DNA from 3 places in the Psychrosphaera ytuae genome. Region 3 is predicted to be linked to each of the others. Evidence: predicted binding sites of a transcription regulator. Region 3 holds the regulator's gene; each other region holds the start of a gene.
The links. Region 3 encodes LexA, which represses DNA repair genes until DNA is damaged. Its sites were predicted from a motif close to TACTGTATNNNNATACAGTA; they were not measured.
Positions count from the first base shown of each region.

Region 1: recA (recombinase RecA) is a predicted target of LexA. The motif match lies at 5,394-5,413, and genes of this name have one in related genera.
Region 2: recN (DNA repair protein RecN) is a predicted target of LexA. The motif match lies at 3,930-3,949, and genes of this name have one in related genera.

Region 1 covers NZ_CP072110.1:1,603,907-1,611,613, forward strand. Annotated here, with positions in the region: gene J1N51_RS07030 (cupredoxin domain-containing protein) at 1-578, shown strand, start outside; gene J1N51_RS07035 (GGDEF domain-containing phosphodiesterase) at 568-2,955, shown strand; gene J1N51_RS07040 (hypothetical protein) at 2,912-4,225, shown strand; gene recA (recombinase RecA) at 4,297-5,337, opposite strand; gene J1N51_RS07050 (CinA family protein) at 5,447-5,941, opposite strand; gene mutS (DNA mismatch repair protein MutS) at 6,089-7,707, shown strand, end outside.
Region 2 covers NZ_CP072110.1:1,232,341-1,240,047, reverse strand. Annotated here, with positions in the region: gene J1N51_RS05460 (PAS domain-containing hybrid sensor histidine kinase/response regulator) at 1-1,227, shown strand, start outside; gene J1N51_RS05455 (hypothetical protein) at 1,210-2,190, opposite strand; gene recN (DNA repair protein RecN) at 2,233-3,906, opposite strand; gene nadK (NAD(+) kinase) at 4,032-4,913, opposite strand; gene hrcA (heat-inducible transcriptional repressor HrcA) at 5,000-6,028, shown strand; gene grpE (nucleotide exchange factor GrpE) at 6,091-6,690, shown strand; gene J1N51_RS05430 (DUF2959 domain-containing protein) at 6,792-7,442, opposite strand; gene dapB (4-hydroxy-tetrahydrodipicolinate reductase) at 7,579-7,707, shown strand, end outside.
Region 3 covers NZ_CP072110.1:2,162,712-2,170,418, reverse strand. Annotated here, with positions in the region: gene J1N51_RS09800 (tetratricopeptide repeat protein) at 1-896, shown strand, start outside; gene J1N51_RS09795 (BLUF domain-containing protein) at 1,009-1,434, shown strand; gene J1N51_RS09790 (BLUF domain-containing protein) at 1,406-1,876, shown strand; gene lexA (transcriptional repressor LexA) at 1,891-2,508, opposite strand; gene plsB (glycerol-3-phosphate 1-O-acyltransferase PlsB) at 2,650-5,085, shown strand; gene tesB (acyl-CoA thioesterase II) at 5,168-6,040, opposite strand; gene J1N51_RS09770 (potassium channel family protein) at 6,049-7,122, opposite strand; gene J1N51_RS09765 (DUF885 domain-containing protein) at 7,150-7,707, opposite strand, start outside.

The DNA.
Region 1 (7,707 bases), 560 kb from region 3:
TGTTAACACATGACAAACAGGTTGCCGAAAATATTGGGGTATCTTTTGTTCCCAAATTCACTTTACCGGAGCCCTATTCAAACACACCTCCTCAACCACAAATAATGGATCAGCAAAACACTCAGTTTGTTCCCCATATCTTAATGGCCCAAAAAGGCGCACCAATTAGTTTTCCAAACTCGGATTCAGTCCAGCACCACGTTTATTCATTTTCTGAGGCCAAAACTTTCGAATTAAAATTATATAAAGATCAAAAACCAGAACCTCTACCATTTGAAAATGAAGGGACAGTTACTCTTGGCTGTAACATACACGACTGGATGTTGGGGTATGTATTTGTCGTTGATACTCCTTTTTTTGGAAAAACCAATCAATCAGGGCTAATAACAATAGAACTTCCTAAAGGTGAATACGAGATTGCCATCCATAGCCCACTTTTACAGAAAACCGATCTCAATTTTAAACAAACCTTGCAAGTCACAAATCAGGGCAAACAAAGTATGAGTATCACCCTAAGCGATCCTTTATTGCCTGGCCTGGACGAATTCAATGATGTGGATGAGTTCGATGCGTATTAATTTTCGTTCACTACAAAACCGTAACTTTTTATTATTCATGTTTGCCCTTGTCATCACGGTGAGTGCCGTGCTGGCCGTAACTCTGACGCAGACGTACCAACATTCATCCAATCAACTTAAAGCGCACTACAAAAGCTCCTCCTCCGTTTTACAATACAAATTAGAAGCCGATATTTTAGCTTTGCGTCGTGGATTAGCGACGGCAAGTAGAGATTTTTCGATTAAGACATTAATCCGACGTAGTAGTACCGATACAGAGTCTCTAGCCCTTGCTTTAAAAAACTATCAAAGCCGGTTAAAAAACGACTTTATTGTCGTATACGACAGAAATAAAACCGCCATTACTCAAGACCTACCCTTTCCACAGCAAGCTTCAGTAAATGAAACTAATTTACAACCACTACAATTTATTTTTCACCAACAGGAGCTTTATGCAGTTGTTGTTCAGCCAGTAAAATTTGTTGAAAACGTTCCGAACCCAGATGCTTGGCTCGTGGGTGGTATAAAAGTCGCTAAATTATTAAGCCAAGACTTACGAACCATTACTAACTTTGATATCAGTATTCGCTATCTTGGTGTAGTACGAGCCACCACCAATCCAAATATGTCTCTGACAGCTTTAACGGAAGGGCTTGCAACAATACCAACAACCAATTCGAGACAACAGTCTCAAGAACAGCGCCAAGCAAATATAAATAATAAAGAGGTCGTGGTTTACAAAACCCTTCTGAGCCGACTGCAAGACGAGCCTATAGAAGTATTCTTTACTCTGCCTAGTCATCAAGCCCACTTAAATTATGACAACCTGATCATTCAATTGAGTGCCGCGATTGTGGTTATTTTGATTCTAATATCATTTTTAACCTTCTCTTTCTCAAAGAGTATTGCTCGACCTCTTAGAATGCTGGCAGACGTCGCCAACGAAATACGCAAGGGTAAATACCCGGTCATTCAGCTAGATAAATCACTCGATGAAGTAGAATCCCTCTCCATGGCTTTGTCAGACATGCAAGAGGCGATAAAAAATAGGGAAAAAGAAAATTACCAATTGGCCTACTTCAGTGCAGCGACGGAGTTACCCAATAGGATCTATTTTGCATCACAAATAAATCAACTTATTACCAATAATCCAAACCAAGCATTTGCTGTTCTTTGGATGGATGTCGATCGCTTTAAAGATATCAACGATACCCTTGGGCATGAGTTTGGCGATGCAGTGTTAAAGTCTATTGCCCAGCGATTGGATGACAATAAATCAGAAAGTACCTTTTTGGCCTATCTTGATGGTGATGAATATGCGGCCATAATTCCTTTGGAAGATGAACAAAATGCGATGGTAGCAGCGAATCAATTGAGCCATATATTTGACCAACCATTTATAGTGAAAAACGTCGCTTTAGACGTGTCTGTCAGCATCGGCGTATCAGTTTATCCAACAGATAGCCAGTCACCAGAACAGTTAATGCAATTTGCCGATATCGCATTGTATGAGTGCAAAGAGATGCACCACAATGTAAGTCGTTTTGTCGCGGCTTCTAATAAGTACTCGGTAGTAAGATTGAGTTTAATGACCGAATTAAAAAGTGGTATCGAAAAGGGTCAACTGCAGCTTAACTATCAACCTAAAGTTGACCTTAAGACAGGTAAAATAGTCAGTGTCGAGTCATTAGTTCGTTGGCGTCATCCTGAACATGGCTATATTTTCCCTGACGAATTTATTCCTCTTGCTGAGCAAACCGGAAACATTCGTCATTTAACGCATTGGGCAATCGAAGAGTCCATCAAACAACACCTCGCATTAAAAGAGCATGGTTTTGATATTAAAATGGCGATCAATATTTCTGCTGTTGATTTGATTGATCTCGCATTGCCTCCTTTTGTAGCCAACCTGCTATCCAAGTATCAAGTCGAACCCAACGTGTTGATTTTTGAAGTAACAGAAAGCGCAATTATGGCTGATCCTGAACAAGCTATTACCGCCCTTAACATGTTGCGAAATATGAACATTAAGCTCTCCATTGACGACTTTGGTACAGGTTACTCCTCTATGGAGCAACTAAAACGAACACCGGTAGATGAACTTAAAATAGACAAATCCTTTATTCTTGACCTGTCGAACAATAGTGATGACATGATCATCGTCAAATCCATTACGAGTTTGGCTCATAACCTTGGACTTACCATAGTTGCTGAAGGAATTGAAAACCAAGAAACCATGGCAATCCTTGCCGACTTGGGTGTTGAAACAGGCCAAGGCTATTTCATGAGTAAACCACTTGAAGCCAAACTTCTAAAAGCCTGGCTGATGGGAAACAGTGGAGTATTTAGTTCGGATGACAAAGATTCAAAACATACAAAAGTTACCGCAGATCAATAAAAAGACAATTCCAAACATAGCCGTACTGTTAATTATGGGTGCAAGTAATACTGTTGCAGCCGTTGACCAAATTGAAGTCAATGGACTTGCCCAATTTGGACTACATTACTCTGACCATTCTGCCCCCTGGCTGTCGCCATGGTTAGACGGTGGTACTGGTGTGCTAAGAGAAAATGAAGGGCTCAACATAGGATTGGATTTTGCCACTGTCGAGTTACATGCTGATATAAATGTTGAATGGAGTATTACTTCTGTACTTCAAAGTAATCTAGATGGTAATGAACACTTTGGCGCCACAGAATTCCATCTAAATTATCGCCCACTTCCGACTAAGGGCCGATTAAGAGGAATACGAAATCAACTCAGGATTGGCTACTTTTATCCTGAGTTTAGTTTAGAAAATACAGATATAGGCTGGACGTCACCTTACACTTTCAATTTTTCGGCCATCAACAGTTGGGTTGCGGAGGAAGTTCGTCCATTGGGTATAGAATGGACAATAAGCCGCCCGGGACGTCAAGTCCGATCGCCTCATAGCTATGAGTTTGTCGCCGCCGCCTACCAACAAAATGATGGCGTAGCATCGCTATTATCATGGCGTGGTTGGGCCATTCACAATCGTCAATCAGTAATTGGTGAAAAAGTCGACTTTGCCAATTATTTTCAGTTCATGCCTGTTGAGCACCCTAACCCCACCTATGTTGATATCAATAAAGAAACCGATGGTAGAGTTGGCTTTTACTTAGGGGCTCATTATCAATACTTAAAGCGCACAGATTTTAGAGTATATCTGTACGATAACTTAGCAGACCCATTCGGTTTAGAACCGGATATGCAATATAGTTGGCGAACTAAATTCGCCTCACTCTCGGTATTGCACAAGTTAAATCGAGACTCTCGGGTTCTTTTTCAATATATGAATGGCAGTACAGAAATGGGCGACAACCTTGGTGGTGTTCATAATGACTTCCAAGCCTGGTATCTTTTATATAACAAAAAACTCGCACAACACAGATTTACCGTGCGCTATGACGCCTTTGACGTTAATGACAAAGACCTCAACTCTTTCGATCCAAATCAAAGCAAAGGAAACAGTTGGACCTTAAATTGGCGTTACGTCCCAACGTCAGGTTGGTTTGGCCAAACATGGCATTTAGGTGCTGAAGTAACGTATGTAGATAGTAATAATCAAAACAGAACGTTGTGGACTAATTGGCGAGGCCAGCAAGACCAAACCAAATACTCTTTAATATCCCAACTCAGGTTTTAATCATAAAAAAAGTCGCTAATCCCAAAAAGGAAATAGCGACTTTACAAGGGTCATTCTGTAAAGAAGGTTAATTAACCTTCTAAAGTAGCATCTTTATCTTCTGCTTCTTCGTCTTTGATTGTTGCTTGAAGTAACAACATATCTCTAAGTTTTTGTTCGATTTCTTCCGCTACGTCGGTGTTTTCTTTCAAGAACTTAATGCAGTTTGCTTTACCTTGGCCAATCTTACTGCCGCCGTACGCATACCAAGCACCAGATTTGTCAACTACGTTATGCTTAACACCAAGGTCAATCAATTCGCCCTCTTTCGAGATACCTTGACCGTACATGATGATAAATTCAGTCTGTTTAAACGGAGGTGCTACTTTGTTTTTAACGACTTTAACTCGCGTTTCGTTACCTATTACCTCGTCGCCTTCTTTAACAGAACCAATACGACGAATGTCTAAACGTACTGACGCGTAGAACTTAAGTGCGTTACCACCAGTAGTTGTTTCTGGGTTACCAAACATAACACCAATTTTCATACGGATTTGGTTGATAAAGATACAAAGCGTATTAGAGCGCTTGATATTACCCGTTAACTTACGAAGTGCTTGTGACATCAATCGAGCTTGAAGACCCATGTGTGAGTCACCCATGTCACCTTCGATTTCTGCTTTTGGTGTCAATGCTGCTACCGAGTCAACAATCAATACATCTACTGCACCAGAGCGTACTAACATGTCGGTGATTTCTAGCGCTTGCTCACCTGTATCAGGCTGAGAAACCAGAAGTTCGTCAACATTTACACCTAGCGCTGCTGCATAGATCGGGTCTAGGGCGTGCTCGGCATCAACGAACGCACAAGTTTTACCTTGTTTTTGGGCTTGGGCAATGACTTGTAATGTTAAGGTTGTTTTACCTGAAGACTCTGGACCATAAATTTCGATAATACGACCACACGGTAGACCGCCTATACCTAGTGCGATATCAAGACCTAATGAACCTGTAGAAACCGATTCAATATCAAGCGCTTTACTATCACCTAGTTTCATAATCGAACCTTTACCAAATTGGCGTTCGATTTGTTGCAACGCGGCACCGAGTGCTTTTTCTTTATTTGCGTCCATTTATTTCTCCAGAAATTCTAAAAATTAGGCAAGCTGCCAAATCAATGCAGTGAGTATACTGTATAATTAAACAGTATCAATACTGTATGAACATTTTTTCAAAAATAATTTAATCTAACTTACTCAAAGCTAGCTCTAATGCGTGTTTCACCGACTTTCGTCGCACTTCAATTCGGTCACCACTAAAACACTGATGATCAGTTGTAACGGATATTTGATTATTTTGGTTGTTTAAATTGGCTATGGCAAACCAAACTGTCCCAACGGGTTTCGTTTCTGAACCTCCACCAGGACCAGCAATACCACTTATGGATATAGCCAAATCAGCACCCGCTGCTGTCAAAGCCCCTTTTGCCATCTCTTCTACTGTTTGTGAAGATACTGCGCCGTAGTTTTGCAAAGTACAGTCCTGAACACCCAAAAGATCTTGCTTAGCTTTGTTGCTGTAGGTTACAAAGCCGTATTCAAATACTGAAGAACTTCCCGCAACATCCGTAATAGCGGCACTAATACCGCCTCCTGTACAAGATTCGGCAGTGGTTATTTTCTTCTTCAGTGTGAGTAATCGGCTTACCAGCTGTTTTGCCAATGTCAGTTGTTCCATACCATTTCCTTTTTAACTATTCCCAAAGTAGATTCTGTAGTCAGTTACCGCATAATGAGAGGCTTAAATCGTATTTTTACAAGACAGATGTAAATGAATTTGTGACAATAACAATATTGTTTTTTCGCGTTTAGTTTATAGATACCAATGATAGATTTATACAGTAATGAAAGCATCTCTGCACAAACACCAATGATGCAGCAGTTTTTAAAGATCAAAAAAGATCACCAAGACATTTTACTGTTTTATCGCATGGGTGACTTTTATGAACTTTTCTTTGATGACGCCAAAAGAGCGGCAGATCTATTAGATATCTCACTGACAAAACGCGGCACTGCACACGGCCAACCGATCCCGATGGCGGGTGTTCCATACCATGCAGTAGATAACTATTTATCGCGATTAGTCCAGCTTGGTCAATCGGTAGCTATTTGTGAGCAAGTCGGAGACCCGGCCACCAGCAAAGGACCGGTGGAACGCAAAGTAGTCCGAATCGTAACACCTGGCACGGTCACCGATGAAAACCTACTTCCAGACCGTCAAGACAACTTAATTTCGGCGGTTTTTAGCCATACTCAAAAAGACAAAACGACCTTTGGTTTGGCCTATTTGGATATCAATAGCGGCCGGTTTTTAATAAACCAATTTGAACTTGAAGCAGATTTACAAGCGACGCTATCGAGAATAAATCCAGCGGAACTTTTGTACCCAGAAGACTTTGTTGCGACTCATTTGCTTAGCCACATAAAAGGAGCGCGTCGCAGGCCCGAGTGGGAATTTGATTTACAAACCGCACATCGAGTCTTAAATCAGCAATTTAACACCCGTGAATTGACTGGATTTGGTGTGATGGACCACCCTTGCGGTATCGCAGCTGCAGGTTGTTTGATGCAATACGTAAAAGACACGCAACGCACGGCGTTACCACATATTCGTTCTGTTCGAGTTGAGTCAACCGCATCGTCTATTTTAATCGATGCAGCTACGCGAAAAAACTTAGAACTAACCCAAAACCTTTCGGGTGGACAAGACAATACTCTAGCAAGTGTTTTAGACAACACTTCTACACCTATGGGCAGCCGTTTGTTAAAACGCTGGATTCATATGCCATCGCGTGAACAAATGGAAGTCAATGGCAGACTTGATGCCGTAGAAAACCTGTTGCAAACCGGGGCATTCGAGTCTCTTCAAACTAGCCTCAAACAAATCGGTGATATAGAGCGTATCGTTGCCCGACTGGCTATTCGTTCAGCAAGGCCAAGAGACTTAGCTCGATTGAGAAATGCGTTACAAGCATTACCCGAAATAAAGTCGGTATTAACGACATTAAATGCAAGCCGCCTAAAAGTACTTGATCAACAAATCGATCCTATGCCTGAAGTTGCTGCGTTTTTGGATAGTGCAATTATCGACAACCCGCCGGTTCTTATTCGCGATGGCGGTGTGGTTAAGCCTGGCTATAACGCAGAGCTCGATGAACTGAGGGAGCTTAGTGCCGGTGCAACACGTTTTGTTGAAGAGCTCGAGCAGCGCGAACGCGAACAAACGGGTATTTCGACCTTAAAAGTAGGCTTTAACAAAGTTCACGGATTTTATATCGATGTCAGTAAAGCGAATTCAGCGCAGGTTCCGGATCATTACATTCGACGTCAAACGTTAAAAAACAACGAGCGATATATAGTTCCAGAGTTAAAAGAACACGAAGAAAAAGTTCTATCGAGTCAAAGTCGTTCTCTTGCACTAGAAAAACGCCTGTACGAACAAAT
Region 2 (7,707 bases), 930 kb from region 3:
TTAGAAAGTGAACTTGATGAAGGGACTACCGTCACGGTGACTATGACGTTAAAAGGTCATGCAAAAAATAGATTTTCTATTAATCACTTGTCTAATTGGCTTTTGTTTGAACCGAAAACTGCCAATGCGGAGCTGTTAGCCAACAAGCTTCGAAGTGCCAAACAATTGGTTCGTGTCGCACACAGTCATTCAGAGTTATCGGATAGCCGATTTGATGTATTAATCTGTCGTCCTGAATTGTTGATCATGGTGCCGGATAATATTATCCAAGCGATAAAGTCGGGAGAAGTAGAGTATCAGCCAATCGTCTTTAATATTTCTCATTTTGTTTCGAGCGAGCTCGATGATTTACCGTTTAGACAACTGTTGTCGTTACCCTTTACGAGCTGGGATTTAATCAACAACCAAGACAGTCGTGTCGACCTGACTGAAAATGAAATCCGATTGGATCATTTAGACATATTAGTAGTTGAAGACAACTACGTGAACCAACAGGTTATGCGAATGATTTTGGAATCGTCGGGTGCGCGGGTTCATATCGCTGAAAACGGATTAGCAGCGCTTAGAAAACTAAATGAATCAAAATATGATGCAGTATTATTAGATATTCAAATGCCGGTAATGGACGGCTTGACTTGCGCTCGAAAAATACGAGAATCCAGCCAATTTAATAATGTTCCAATCTTAGCAATGACGGCTCACTCCGCACGAGAAGATTACGAGCGTTCATTTGAAGCTGGTATTGATGTTCATTTAGAAAAGCCAATCGATAAAGCAAACTTACTAAAAGTTATCGACAGTTATACTAAAGAGGGTGAAAGCGGTAAGTTTGTTCCGATCCCAGCTTCTATTGGTGATGCTGAAGCTAAAAAGTCTGAAGTCAATTTGTCGGAATTACCAGTCATAGACAAAAAGGCCCTATTGTCGCAATTTGCTAACGATGAAAATACGATGCAAAAGTTACTTGTGATTTTCCTTAAATCAAAAGAAAAAGAAATGTCACAGTTTGTTGAACAATTAAAAACTCAAATCTCACCTGATGTGTTTGCAAAGCTTCATAACTTCCAAGGCATGTTGGCTAATATCAGAGCTGAAAAGGCTGTAGAAGCAACTAAGCGATTGCGCATTGCCCTTAAGCAAGGTGAAAAATTAGAAACAACAAGAGCAATTGCATTGTGGCAGTCGGTAATTACTGAGTTGTTTGGTTTTTTAAGGAAGTTTGACTAACTCTGTGCGATACATCTTTGAATCGATATAGCGCAACGATGATTCAGCGGCATCAGCAAACCCGATCAAGGCAGGTCCTACCGGCTCGAGTAACGCATAGTCGTAGCCGTCAATTTCAATCGTTTTGTCGTCTTGTAGGTACGAAATGTTCATTCCCAACAGGGCGTGCTGCGGTAAATAAATGATCGCCATTCTTAGGTTTGGGTAAAGCTGCCGCATAATGTGCGCCATCAAGGTCACCTTACTGTCACAATCCCCTTTATTTTGATTAATTAAGTGAATTGGTGGGACAAACCCAGCACCGTTACTTGTTGCCCGCTCAACCATCTCATCGTAGGGAATCGTCTGAATCCAGCCTAATAAAAAGCTCGCCATTTCTCTTGGTGTTGCGTTAGGACGTTTTTGCTTTAAAGCCTCAATGAGAGGTTGAATTGGCTCTGGTTGTTCTAGAATAAACCGCACGTGATCCGGTTTGAAAGTTACCGTATCAGCTAATGGACGAAAGTCATCAAACTCAATATACAGCTCTTTGGCTAAGTAGTTTTTTAAGGACTGTTCATAAACCTTCTTGAGTTGCTGTGAGGTCTGTTTTATCCAGCTGGTGTCGCGACTTGAAATTTCGAATTCGATGTCTTCCACTCTTGGTAATAGTTTGACAGAACCTTTACGTGGGTCGAGTTTGGCAATCGCTTTTTTTAATTCCCTGATTGAATACATTCTGAGTAAAGAAGGTCTGAGGGCTTTGAAGTGGCGGTAATTGTTACCAACGAGGCGTTTGTCTAATGCGAAGTTTAGTTGTTGGATAGTGTCGTCTTTATCTTTCCATTGATAGCTATACTCAATGGTAGAAGAGGTTTCGTGTTTAGAAAAATCTAACTGCTCTGCGTTAGTGTAATGGCTATTAGTAATGATAAAAAAAACGGAGGCGAATAGAATACAAAGCGCTTTAAAAGAAGTGTGCACATTAGCCTCCGGTCAAATTTAAAATCAGTAATCTGTGTCTTGTTAAGCCGCCTTTGCCGTTAATAGCAGCTCTTCTGCGTTTGCTCTTGTTGTATCTGAAATTGCATCACCACCAAGTAGTCGAGCCAACTCGTCAATACGTTGCGGGTCTGACAATAAACTCATTTTTGTCTCAGTGATGTTATCGACATTAAACTTGTTTACAAAGTGTTGCTGGTGGCCAAAACAAGCGACTTGAGGTAAGTGAGTAACACAGATGACTTGAGTGTTTTGACTCAACTGTTTCATCAGCTTACCTACTGCTGATGCCGTAGGTCCTGAAACTCCGACATCGACTTCATCAAATAGCAATGTTGGTGTTGTTACACGCTGTGCAATGATCACTTGAATCGCTAAACTAATCCGACTTAGCTCACCGCCCGATGCGACTTTAGCCAATGGTTGCAGCGCTTGCCCTAAGTTGGCACTTACTAAAAACTCGACTTGGTCAAATCCAGACTTAGAGGTTATCGACGAGTCAGTGTTAACCTTGAGCTCGAATTGCGCGCCATCCATATTCAATGACTGCATACTCGCAGTGATTTGTTTGGTAAGAGCTGTGGCACTTTGCTTCCGAGTATCAGAAAGTTGCTCTGCAGCAAGTTTGTATTCTTCTAACGCTTGTTGTTGCTCCACTGCAAGTTGCTCTAGTCGATCATTAGACTCACCAAACTGACTTAATTCGTCAGCGAGCTTTTGAAAATGTTCGGGTAGTACCTCTGGCTCGACTTGGTGCTTACGAGCCAAGTCAACTAAAGTGCTCAAACGAGCTTCAATTTCGAATAGGCGCTCAGGATTTAGCTCGAGTCGGTCGGTATAGCTACGCAACTCATTGACCCCTTCTTCCAATTGAATAAGCGCATTGTTGATCAGTTCTGCTGCTGGTTCTAACTCGGCGTCAATATTGGCTGATTTATTTAACATCGACAGTGCATGTTGAAGTGCGCTGTATGCGTTGCCTTCTTCACCTTCGTATAGCAATTCGAGTGATTGTTGGCTGTCAGCAAGTAGACCTTGAGCGTGGTGCAAGCGTTTGTGCTCGGCTTCAATTTCGGCATATTCGCCCACTTGTAAATCAGCTTCTTCTAACTCTTGAACCTGATACTCTAGGAGTTGCTTTTGAGCGCTAAACTCTTGTTGTTGCTCGAATAACTGTTGATACTCTTTACCAATACTTTGCCAACGTCGATAGCTCTCTTGTACTCGGTTTAAGATTTCGTGATTACCTGCGTATTCGTCGAGTAGGTCCCTTTGATGTTCGGGTTTTGTCAGTAATGTATGAGCGTGTTGACCGTGAATACTGACTAATTGAGTACCAATTAATTTAAGTTGTGCGGCAGGAACAGGGGTTCCATTGATATAAGCTTTAGAGCGACCTTCCTTTGAAATAACTCGGCGCAGGATACACTCGTTATCGTAACCTAAATCTCGATCGTCTAACCATTTCTTAGCTTGTGGTAGGTGGCTGAGATCAAAACACGCGATAACTTCTGCTTTGTCGGCACCAGTGCGAACCATGCCAGCATCACTGCGTTCTCCAAGAGCCTGAGCAAGGGCATCAATCGCAATAGATTTACCTGCACCTGTCTCACCCGTTATCGTAGTCATACCTTTATGCCAATTCACTTCTAATTGGCGAACGATTGCAAAATTTTTGATAGCCAAAGAAACTAACATCGGAAAGTCACTTAAAATAATTGTACTGTTGGTATATACAGTAATTGGTTTTTTAATTGCTGTCCAATAAAAATGCGTCCAGTTTTTATTCTTTTTTGTTTGGAAAAAATATAAGCAAACAGGCTTTAATAATTTTGTTTGCCCCAATTCAATTTTTTGCGAAGTACATCATAGTAATCGTGGTCGATTGGGTGGATTAGGCGCAGGCCTAATGGATGTTTTTTTACGATAATTTCATCCCCTGGCAAAACGGATAAAACCACATGGCTGTCACAGCTAATTTGAAGTTGAGCATCATTATCGCTGCTGACAATGATTTTTATTTCGTTGTCCGCGTCAATAACAAGTGGGCGACTCGTCAGGGTATGTGGAAACATAGGTACTAAAGATACTGCGTTAAGACTTGGATGAACAATAGGACCACCACCAGACAAAGAGTAAGCAGTGGAGCCTGTCGGTGTGCTTATGATCAATCCGTCAGAGCGTTGGTGAAACACAAATGAGTCGTTAATGTAAGCTTCAAATTCGATCATGTGGGCAACTTTATCAGCGTGAAGTACCACTTCATTCATCGCAGAATTTGTTGCCTTGACGGTTTGGTGTCGGTGAACACTTACGTCTAACAAAAAGCGCATTTCTGTAGTGTATTCTCCCTGCAATACTTTTGTAAGGCAGGCCTTAAAGTTATCAGGGTTGAGGTCGGTTAAAAAGCCTAGGTTACCCCGATTTACGCCAATAACTGCGACATCAAATCTACTTAGTACTCTTGCTGCACCTAACATGTTGCCATCACCACCCACAACAATGGCCAAGTCACAGCGTTTGCCAAGTTCTACGACATCGGCAACATCTGGTTTTTTATCTTTGATGTGATGAGCAATGTTCTCTTCGACAATGACACGGTAACCCTGCTCGCCTAAGAACTCATAAAGCTCCTGCACGGTTTGCATGGTTGCTTCATGATTTGCTTTGCCTATGACGCCAATTGTTTTAAAGTGTTCTGCCATTGTAATTTTCCAAATTGCCCTAATACAGCATAGTAGGCGTTATAGCTTGTTTCATCCTGAATTAGAAGTCAGAGATATAAATTTAGATGACAAAATTAAATAAAAATCAACGTGCTGAGTATGTCCTCAACTTAGTAATAAAAAGCTATCTTGAGTTAGGGGTACCTATTTCCTCAAAGTTTGTCGTTGATACTTCTGACATTCAGGCCAGTCCCGCTACCATCCGAAATGTGATGGTCGGACTCGAACAAGATGGCTTTATCTATTCACCGCACACCAGTGCAGGGCGAATTCCTACCACCCGTGGTTTGCGTTATTTCGTCAACCAATTACTTAGTTTCGAATCAGCGGATCAAGGCAAGTTACAACAACTAACCGCCAACCTTGTCAATTCTGCAACACCACAAGAAATGTGTAACAAAGCGGCTCGAATGATAGCCGATATGACCCGCTTAACGGGCTTAGTGGCGATGCCCAAGTCAAATGATGCGGTGATTAGACAGCTCGAGTTAGTGCGTCTTGCCGACCAAAGGTTACTTTGTGTGTTAATTGATCAGCATGACGAAGTTCAAAACCGAGTGGTTGACTTGCCTTTTTCGGTGGCAGACTCAGTATTGCAACAAACATTACAAATGCTCAACTCTGCGCTAGCAGGCTTTTCTCTAGAAGAGGGTCGGCAGCGTTTGGGGTATTTTTTAAAACAGGCTAACCCCGAGGTGAACGAACTGGTTCGACGTGCGTTGTTTGGTGACTCAGTTGAATTGACGGAACAAGTGTTATTTAGGACCTCGGAAACCCGTCTTTTAAACAGTGAAATTGCTACCGAAACTGAAGATTTAAAACAAGTATTAAAAGCGGTAGAAAATTTCAATTTACTGCAGCCTATTTTTTCGGCCTGCTGTTCAAGTGACAGTGTTCATGTGTTTATTGGTGATGAAATGGGCGTGCCTGCATTGGCTAAATGTACCATGGTGGCTAAGTCTTTTAAGAAAGATAACAAGGTTGCGGGTGTAATGGCAGTTGTCGGCCCAACAAGAATAGATTATGAGTCGGTGATTTCTGCAGTAGATTTATCTGCGAATATTCTCACCTCGGCCTTGAATCGTCGACAGTAATCCCCATAATACGCACCAGTATTTAATTTAGAAACCCGTATTAGTTTGGAGTAGTAAGACTCATGTCTGATCAAGAGCCTATTAAACAAGACGAAAACATCGAAGCTGAGCAAGCAACAGAAGCAACGGAACAAGTTGATGCGACTGAGCAAGCAGAAGCGACCAATGAAGTATCAGCAGAAGAGCGCATTGCTCAGTTAGAAGCAGAGTTAGCCGCTGCTCAAGCAAAAGTACAAGAACAACAAGACTCTGTAGTTCGTGCAGCAGCTGAAGTAGACAATATTCGTCGCCGTGCAGCAGTAGATGTAGAAAAAGCCCATAAATTTGCACTAGAGAAGTTTGCCAATGAGCTACTTCCTGTTATCGATAACCTAGAGCGTGCTATTCAGTTCTCTGATAAAGAAAATGAAGCATTGAAGCCAGTACTTGAAGGTATTGAGCTGACTCAAAAGTCTTTTGTTGATGCAGTTTCTAAGTTTGGTGTTGAAGTGGTTGACCCGCAGGGTGAGAAGTTTAATGCAGAATATCACCAAGCAATGGCAATGCAGCCATCTGCTGAAGTAGAACCAAATACGGTTATTGCAGTAATGCAAAAAGGCTTTACGTTGAATGGTCGTTTATTACGCCCAGCAATGGTAATGGTTTCAAAAGCCGCTGAATAAAAAGCTCGCTTGATAAAACTGCTATAAAAACAAACAGTAAATAAAAAAGCACCAAAAGGTGCTTTTTTTGATTTTGTAAGTTAAGTAATATTCTTTAAGAATTAACCCTGAGCTTTAAGGGTATCAATAAACTCATTAGAGTCTTCAATCGCTCGGCTCATGTCTGTAATAAGCGCAGATATTTCAGTTTTAAGAGAATCAAATTCACCTTTAATCGCTGCTATAGCCGCTGCGTTTAAGTTATGTTTTAGATAAAGAACGTTGTCTTTTAATGTTGCCAAAATTGGCGCCATCTTCGATTCAGCCCGTCGCATGCTACGCAATAACTGATTAAATTGACGCTCTGTGTCTTTTAGCTTGCGTTCACTTGCTGCACGAAGGCGTTGATTGGAGTACTGTTGGAGTTCTTCTTGCCATTCGTCAAACAAGTCTTCTGCCACGTCCTCTACCGCGTCAATTTTGTCACTGACGCGCTTTGCTGCCGCCTCACTGGATTCATAATCATCATTGAGTTGGTTGTAGACCTTTTCTATTTCGCCACCATCAAAATTGGTCAGGGTGACCAAACGCTCATACGCAGTCTGAAACTCTTCTTGAGTATCTGTTTGAGCATCACGAGCATCTTCTACTCGGTCGACCAAAATGTCGCGTTTGTGAATTCCCACTTTTTCCATAGCGGAGTAATAGGCTGTTTGGCAACCGCTTAAGACTATTGGCGCAGTTAGGCAAACACTAAGAATAATGTGCTTCATATTGGTCTCTCATCGCTGTGATTTATCACAGTATATGTAAAATATGACCAAAAACTACTATTTATCATCAAACTGCATATATAAGTCTTACTGCTTTGGTGTAGACTTTTGACCATATGCAATGTTGGAAAGAATTATGACAAATATTGGAATCTTTGGTGCAAATGGCCGTATGGGCCGTCGTTTAATTGAAGCAGGCATCGACTACCCAGAAGCAAAAGTAGCGGCCGCGTCGGTGAGGGCAACCTCGACTATTATAGGGGCT
Region 3 (7,707 bases):
CTCAGCTAGCAATGGCAAACGGTGACTACCAAAAAACCTTGGACTTTTTGACACGTTGGGAGTCAGTAAACGAGGGTGATATACCCGTTAAAAATTACGTACTAAAAGCTCAGGCTACCTACCAAGCCAAACGCTATGAGGAAGCAGCTTCTTATATCGACACCGCTATAAAGCTTGCTGAAAAACAAGAGGCGCAACCTCTAGAGAACTGGTACGTATTACAAAGAGCCGTGTACTTTGAGCTAAAACAGCCAAAGAAAGTCACGAAAGTACTAGAAACCATGGTACGCAAATTCAACAAGCCTGAATATTGGGTACAGCTCGGTGGCATGTATGGTGAAATTGGCGAAGAAGAAAAACAACTTGCAGTATTAGAAGCAGCTTATCTTCAAGGCTACATCACCAAAAAAACGCAACTTAGAAACCTAGCGCAAATTTATTATTTTAACGGTTTACCCTACAAAGCGGGCTCTGTCATGCAAAAAGCCATCGACAGTCAGCAACTGGCGTCGTCCGAAAAGAACCTCAAGTTTATGGCTCAATCTTGGTTGGCCGCAAAGGAGTATGATTTAGCGGTCAACGCTTTTGACCAATTGGCCAAAGTGACAAAAGGAGGAGATGCTTACCAACAGATCGCTGAGATTCGTTTGCAGCAAGGCAAGTACCAGGCAACCATCACAGCAGGCCAAAAAGCCGCAGAGCAAGGCGACCTTACAAACCCTGGTAATTTATATCTTGCTATGGGTATGGCTTATTTTAATTTGAAAGAGTTTGAAGCCTCTATTGATGCTCTTAACCAAGCAAAAGAGCACAAGTCAGTACAGCGTATGGCAAAACAGTGGCTTAAATTTGTTGAACGAGAGCGCTCTACATATGGTGAATTAGCCGCTCTGTAAGTGTGGGTTTCTTTTTATGTCAGTGTTCTCGTAACTCATTCGAAGCCGTGGCTATTCCACGGCTTTTTATTTTTGGTACTATAATCAGGAAAGTAGCCTATGAGTAACCACCATGAATTTGTATCAATTAGTATATGTCAGCAAACTCCCAAAACCGATGAAGGGTAGGGAGCTAAAGTTACTAATAGAACGTGCAAAAATTAAAAATATAAATCTTGATGTCACATCATTGCTAATAAAATTCGACACCAACTTAATCCAAATACTCGAGGGCAATCGCCATACCTTACAGGAGCTATACGACGACATTGAATCAGACTCTCGCCATATCAATGTTAGAAACTGCTATTTTGAACCCGCAGAGCAACGAATTTTTGGCAAATGGGCGCTCACCTTTCTAAACTTAAATAATGAAAAACTAAAGTCTAAGGAACGGCTGCAAGAATTAGCACACCAGCTGATTGATGCGCGTGGAGACGATGAACACAGTAAAAGTATTTTGTTATTAGATGAGTTTTCAGAAAGAGTTAAACAATAAAGGCACCATGAAAGAAGAGCCCGTAAACTTATATCAACTTCTTTACAAAAGTTACGCTACGCGCCCACTTTCTGTCGAAGAGTTTGCGGACTTACTGGTCGACGCCAGAGTTAAAAACGACTCGCTGGGTGTAACCGGTATTTTACTGTACAAAAACGGGGTGTTTATTCAACTTATGGAGGGTGAGAAAAGAAATATTGATACGCTATATGATGTTATCAAACAAGACCCTCGTCATACTCAATTAGAATGTCTGTACTATCAGCCTGCAAATGAAAGAGCTTGTAAAAATTGGGCAATGAAAATTCACAATTTAGACTTTGGGGTACCTGATAATTTGCTTGGAGTTGAACAACTCATCAGCCAATTACATCAGCAACACCTAAGCGATGGCCAGTCCCCTGCTGAACAGTTAATTACCCTGTTTAAACAGGTAAGCTAATCCACTGGCCACTATTACATTAAGGAAGAGTTACGAATAACCCCAACCGCAAGTCCTTCAATAGCAAACTCTTGATAGTTTAAGTCCACTTTAATCGGCGAGAATTCTTCATTTTCTGCGTGTAAAATGACCTGGCTACCTTTACGCTCAAGACGTTTAACCGTCACATCATCTTCAACACGGGCGACGACTACTTGGCCATCTCGAGCTGTCTGTGTTTTGTGTACTGCCAACAGATCACCATCCAAAATTCCGATGTCTTTCATACTTTCACCTTCAACTTTTAGTAAAAAGTCGGCGCTTGGAGAAAACATTAAAGGATCGACGTTAACGTGACGGTCAACGTGTTCCATTGCCAAGATAGGAGAGCCTGCTGCTACCTTACCAATTAGTGGTAATCCCGAGTCTTGTTCGGTTATTTCCTCGGTTAAGCGGATCCCGCGTGAGGTACCCGAAAGCATTTCAATAAAGCCTTTTTTGGCAAGAGCTTTTAGGTGATCTTCTGCTGCATTTGCCGAGCGAAACCCTAACTGTTTAGCAATCTCTGCACGCGTTGGCGGCATTCCGGTCGAAATAATGGTGTCTCGAATGAGTTCTAAAATCTCTGATTGTCTAGCAGTAAGTGGTCTCATCATCTGTTTTTCCATACAGTAACATAACTGTCAGTATATACAGGCATTGTGATTGTGCAATAGAAAATTACTGTAAATGATAGGTTTTTGTCCGTTCTTTGTTAAAATTGACCTTCGCAGTTCGTTATCTTTAGGGAATTTATGTCTTTTATTAACGCAATAATGTATTGGCTTACTCGTCCTTTCATCCGCACTCAGTTAGTTGCCGACGATAAGCACAATGATATGGGTATCGAGGCAAACAAGCCTGTATCTTATGTATTAGTTACTGATTCGTATACGGATCGCATGGCACTAGAACAAGCTTCAAAGAAGCTTGGCTTGCCATCGCCTTTTTCGGCAATTGATTTGGCCGGAAAAAAACTAAAAAGAACATTAGGCGTCAAGCCCGTCGACTCCATTTTCCTCAACGAAAAGTCACATATTGAAAAAACCACAGAGTTAGGTGAAAACTTACTAAAATTGGTCGAAGAAACCGGTGAAGACATTCAGTTTGTCCCAGTTATGATCCGTTGGGGTCGAGCACCTGGAGTAGAAAAAGACACTAGTCGCAAACCCCGCCTGATGGACTTAATCACTCAAAAACTTCAAGCGTCGCCACTGCGTAAGTTTTTTATCGTTTTGCTTTACGGTCGCCACAGCTTTGTACGTATTTCAAAACCCGTATCGCTTCAGAAAATGGTTAATGACTTTGGCGCTACTGAAGAGACCGCTCACAAATTATTGAGAGTCGCGCGTATTCACTTTGAACGCCAACGCATTGTAGCGACTGGGCCAAAAATAATGGAACGCCAAGCATTTTTTAATAGTATGTTAGCCAGTCCAGCGCTAAAAAAAGCCCTTCAAGAAGAAATGGAATCGAAGAACATTTCCCTTGAAGAGGCAAAACAAAATGCCAAAAAGTTACTTGATGAAATCGCTGGAGATTACAACGAATCTTATATTCGCCTAGGTTCTCGCATACTTACCTGGGTTTGGAACAAAATATACAACGGTATTAGGGTACACAACGCAGATAAACTGCGCGATCTTGCGCAAAAAGGTCACGAAATTGTTTATGTTCCGTGTCACCGAAGTCACATGGACTACTTGTTGGTGACTTATGTGATATACCACGAAGGCTTGGTCCCTCCACACATTGCGGCAGGCATTAACCTGAACTTCTGGCCAGCCGGCCCTATCTTCAGAAAAGCCGGTGCGTTTTTCTTACGTCGCAGTTTTAAAGGCGACAAATTGTATTCTGCGGTATTTAGAGAATACTTATCGACGCTCTTTGCCAAAGGTTATCCTGTTAAATATTACACCGAGGGTGGACGCTCTCGTACAGGCCGCCTTTTAGCACCTAAAACTGGCATGATTGCCATGACCATTCAATCAATGCTGCGCGGCATCGACCGTCCTATCACATTAGTCCCTGTTTACATCGGTTACGAGCATGTAATGGAAGTGAATACTTACCTCAAAGAGCTTAAGGGTAAGAACAAGGAAAAAGAATCCATATTCGGTGTATTTAAAGCACTAAAAAACCTAAAAAATTATGGTCATGGCGACGTAAACTTCGGCGAGCCTATCAACCTTAACGAAATTCTGAATGACAAAGCACCGGACTGGCGAAAAGAGATCAGTGCTACTGACGTCGTAAAACCAAGCTGGTTAACACCGGTTGTCAATCACACAGCAAACCGAGTAATGAGCTCTATCAATGATGCTGCGGTCTTAAACACAGTTAACCTATCAGCTTTGACACTCCTCACGTCAGAAAGTCATGCACTACCTCGGGTTGAGATGGAATCTTTAATCGAGTTTTATGTCGATTTACAAAAGTCAGTCCCCTACTCCAAGCTTATTAAACTACCTGAAGAGACGGCTTCACAAATTATCGATGAGGCAATTTTACTTGAAAAGGTCGACTCAGACAGTGACGAATATGGCACCATCATTAAGCTAGATAACAAAAATGCAATCTTAATGAGCTACTACCGCAACAATGTTGTTCACTTATTTGCGATTCCAGCCATCATTGCTGCTGAGCTAACTCATGCCTCAACGACGAGTTTAGAAGCACTTCAACAGACGGTAAAACAAATTCTACCTCTGCTTAAAAACGAAATGTTTATAACCATCGAAGATGCGGATAAATACGTACAAAACATCGTTAAGCACTTTATTGATAAGGACTTAATCACAGAGACAGACGGTCAATTGAGTATCGCTAACCGCAACAGCATGGGCGGATTACAGCTTAGTTTGATGTCTAGAATCATGAAAGACACCCTTCAGCGATATGCCTTAGCGTTTAATCGAATTCAACAGGTACACGGTATTCAGCGCGGTGAATTAGAAGCAGACTGCTTAAAGTTAGCCAAACGCCTTCTTACGTTGCACGATATTAAAGCCCCTGAGTACTTCGACAAAAAGCTCATATCTAGTTTTGTTACCAGTATAAAAGAACAAAACTACGTTAGTACTGACGAAGCGGGTTTAATGCACCTGACACCAGAGGGTAAATCTGCAGCAGAACAAATCAATGCGCTGTTAGACTCAGAAATCTTGCAGTCATTACAATCCTTAGGTTAATCAAGTTAGGGAATTCAAATAAAAAAAGCACAGTAACTACTGTGCTTTTTTGTATCTAAATCGAGTCTTGATTTAGTCTTGCTCAATTGCGAGGAAAGGCTTTGTGATCTCGAATCACTCCTTCTTGCATGGCCGAGGCCACCAGCTCACCTTTTTGATTAAAGAATTGTCCTCTAACTAAACCTCGTCCACCGCTGGCACTTGTACTTTCCATATCGAACAAGATCCACTCATCCATTCTGAAAGGACGGTGGAACCACATTGAATGATCCAATGTCGCCACCTGCATATCCCTTTGAATATGACTGCGACCATGAGGAAATAACGCCGTTGGTAAGAAATTAAAGTCCGACGCATACGCGAGTAAATAACGGTGAATTCGGCCATCATCTGGTAGCTTGCCATTTGATCGGATCCAAACTTGACGTCTTGCCGGCATTTCGACGGGTTCGAAAGGGTTGTTCACTTGTACGTGACGGATTTCTATTGGCTTTTCACCTGCGATGATAGTTCGCAAAAACTCTGGAATACGGTCAATATTTTGTTGGAAAAACTCATGCTCTGAGACCAGTCCCTCAGGACCCGGTACTTCTGGCATCGTAGGTTGGTGCTCGTAACCATCTTCAGCCGTTTGGAAAGAGGCCGTTAAATAAAAAATTGGTTTGCCGTTTTGAATAGCACGAACACGACGAGTACTGAACGAACGCCCATCACGAATGTTTTCGACATCGTAGACGATTGGTTTTTTGTCATCGCCTTCTCGCAAAAAGTAACTATGAAACGAGTGTACGTATCTGTCTTCTAATGTTTCTTTAGCGGCGCTTAACGCCTGACCTATAACTTGGCCACCAAATACGCGTCCAAATCCTAGATTTTGACTTTGACCGCGGTACAAACCCTCTTCGATTTTTTCGAGGGAGAGTAAACCAAGTAAATCATCTAATACTTTACTCATTATTCACCTTAATTCATTGCATGTTGACTGGCTTTTATCCAATCAATTTCATCCGTCATTATGCGTTGATTAGCCACATAATGCAGAATGTATCCCGGCTCCACGATAAAATCATTACCCGGGTTAAGAGTCATTTCGATGCCGACTCTGTCTTTTGCTACTGCTAACAAAATAGCATTGTGGTTTTGTTTTAAGTAATAAAACAATTGTCCAAAAGTCGTTGAAGGGGCGTGTCGAGCCACCTCAGTAGAAAACTGAGTCTCGCCTTTCAGCGTCGACATCAGTTCTTCTTGTAGTCGACTGCTACCTGGATCCTGCATTGAGCGCACCAACATTTCAGCAGCTTTAGAAGAGTTAGCCTCCACGTTATGGGTGTACTTGTTGAGCATTTCAACCTTTTCTTCTTCGTCAAAATAAGCCGTAATATGGCATCCAGGCTCGACTAACGGACTTAGCTTTAAAGCTGTGGTAAATGTCATGTCATCGTTATTACAATCTACGATGACTCGGTCAGCTTCATGTGCAGCCACGCGTTTTAACTCATGGTCGTCAGTAAATGACTTTAAACGAGCAAACTCAACCATACTGTTATCATAGAAAGGATGATCCATTTCTTCGACAACACACAATAGGATTTTGCGTTGCATTCGCTTGTAGTCACCAAGGATATGTTCGATTATTTTTGCTGTTCGACGGGGGTGCCAGCCAAAAATCAAAATGTGCGTATCTAAATAACTAAAGTCTTTTTCACCCGACATAACTTTCCTTAATTTCTTACTAACTGTTTGGCCTAACTTCCCCAAAAAGGCACCAAATATGGCTAAACCAAGGGGTATTTGAACCAATGCAACGATATACTTTCCAAGCTCAGTAGTAGGACTCAGATCACCAAAGCCAACTGTACTCGTCGTCACAACATAATAGTACATGTACTCATATAGACTGAGTAAGTGATACTCTTTGGCGTACCACAACAAAACCCAGCTGATCCCTGCGTGCGCCACCAGCATGGCAATGAGTGCAGGCCATGTCACCTGACTAAATTGCTTCCATAAATAACGTGTAAACTTATTTACAACCAAGTTTTGTTCCTTTTGTTTCGAAACGCATTAATTGCGCACGGTTTGACGATTGATATAAGCGATCACCTGCTGTTCCAATTGAGCCAAAGGCACAGCACCATTTTTTAACACTTGATGATGAAATTCTCGAACATCAAAATTATTGCCTAATGCCGATTCGGCCAACTGGCGAAGCTGTTTGATTTTAATCTCACCAATTTTGTAAGACAACGCTTGCCCTGGCCATGATATGTATCTATCCACTTCCGTCGTTATATTATGCTTCGACAAGGCGCTATTTTCCATCATGTAATCAATCGCTTGCTGGCGAGTCCAGCCCATCATATGCATGCCAGTATCCACAACCAAACGCGTTGCACGCCACATTTCATAAGTAAGGCGACCAAAGTTTGAATAGGGATCAGTATAAAACCCTGCTTCCAAACCAAGCCATTCAGCGTATAAGCCCCAACCTTCACCAAAGGCAGAGATATAATATGACGAACGATAGTCAGGCACATTTTCCAACTCTTTGTTTAGTGATATTTGCAAATGATGACCAGGTACAGCCTCATGAAGAGTTAATGCTTCAAGCTCGTACAATGG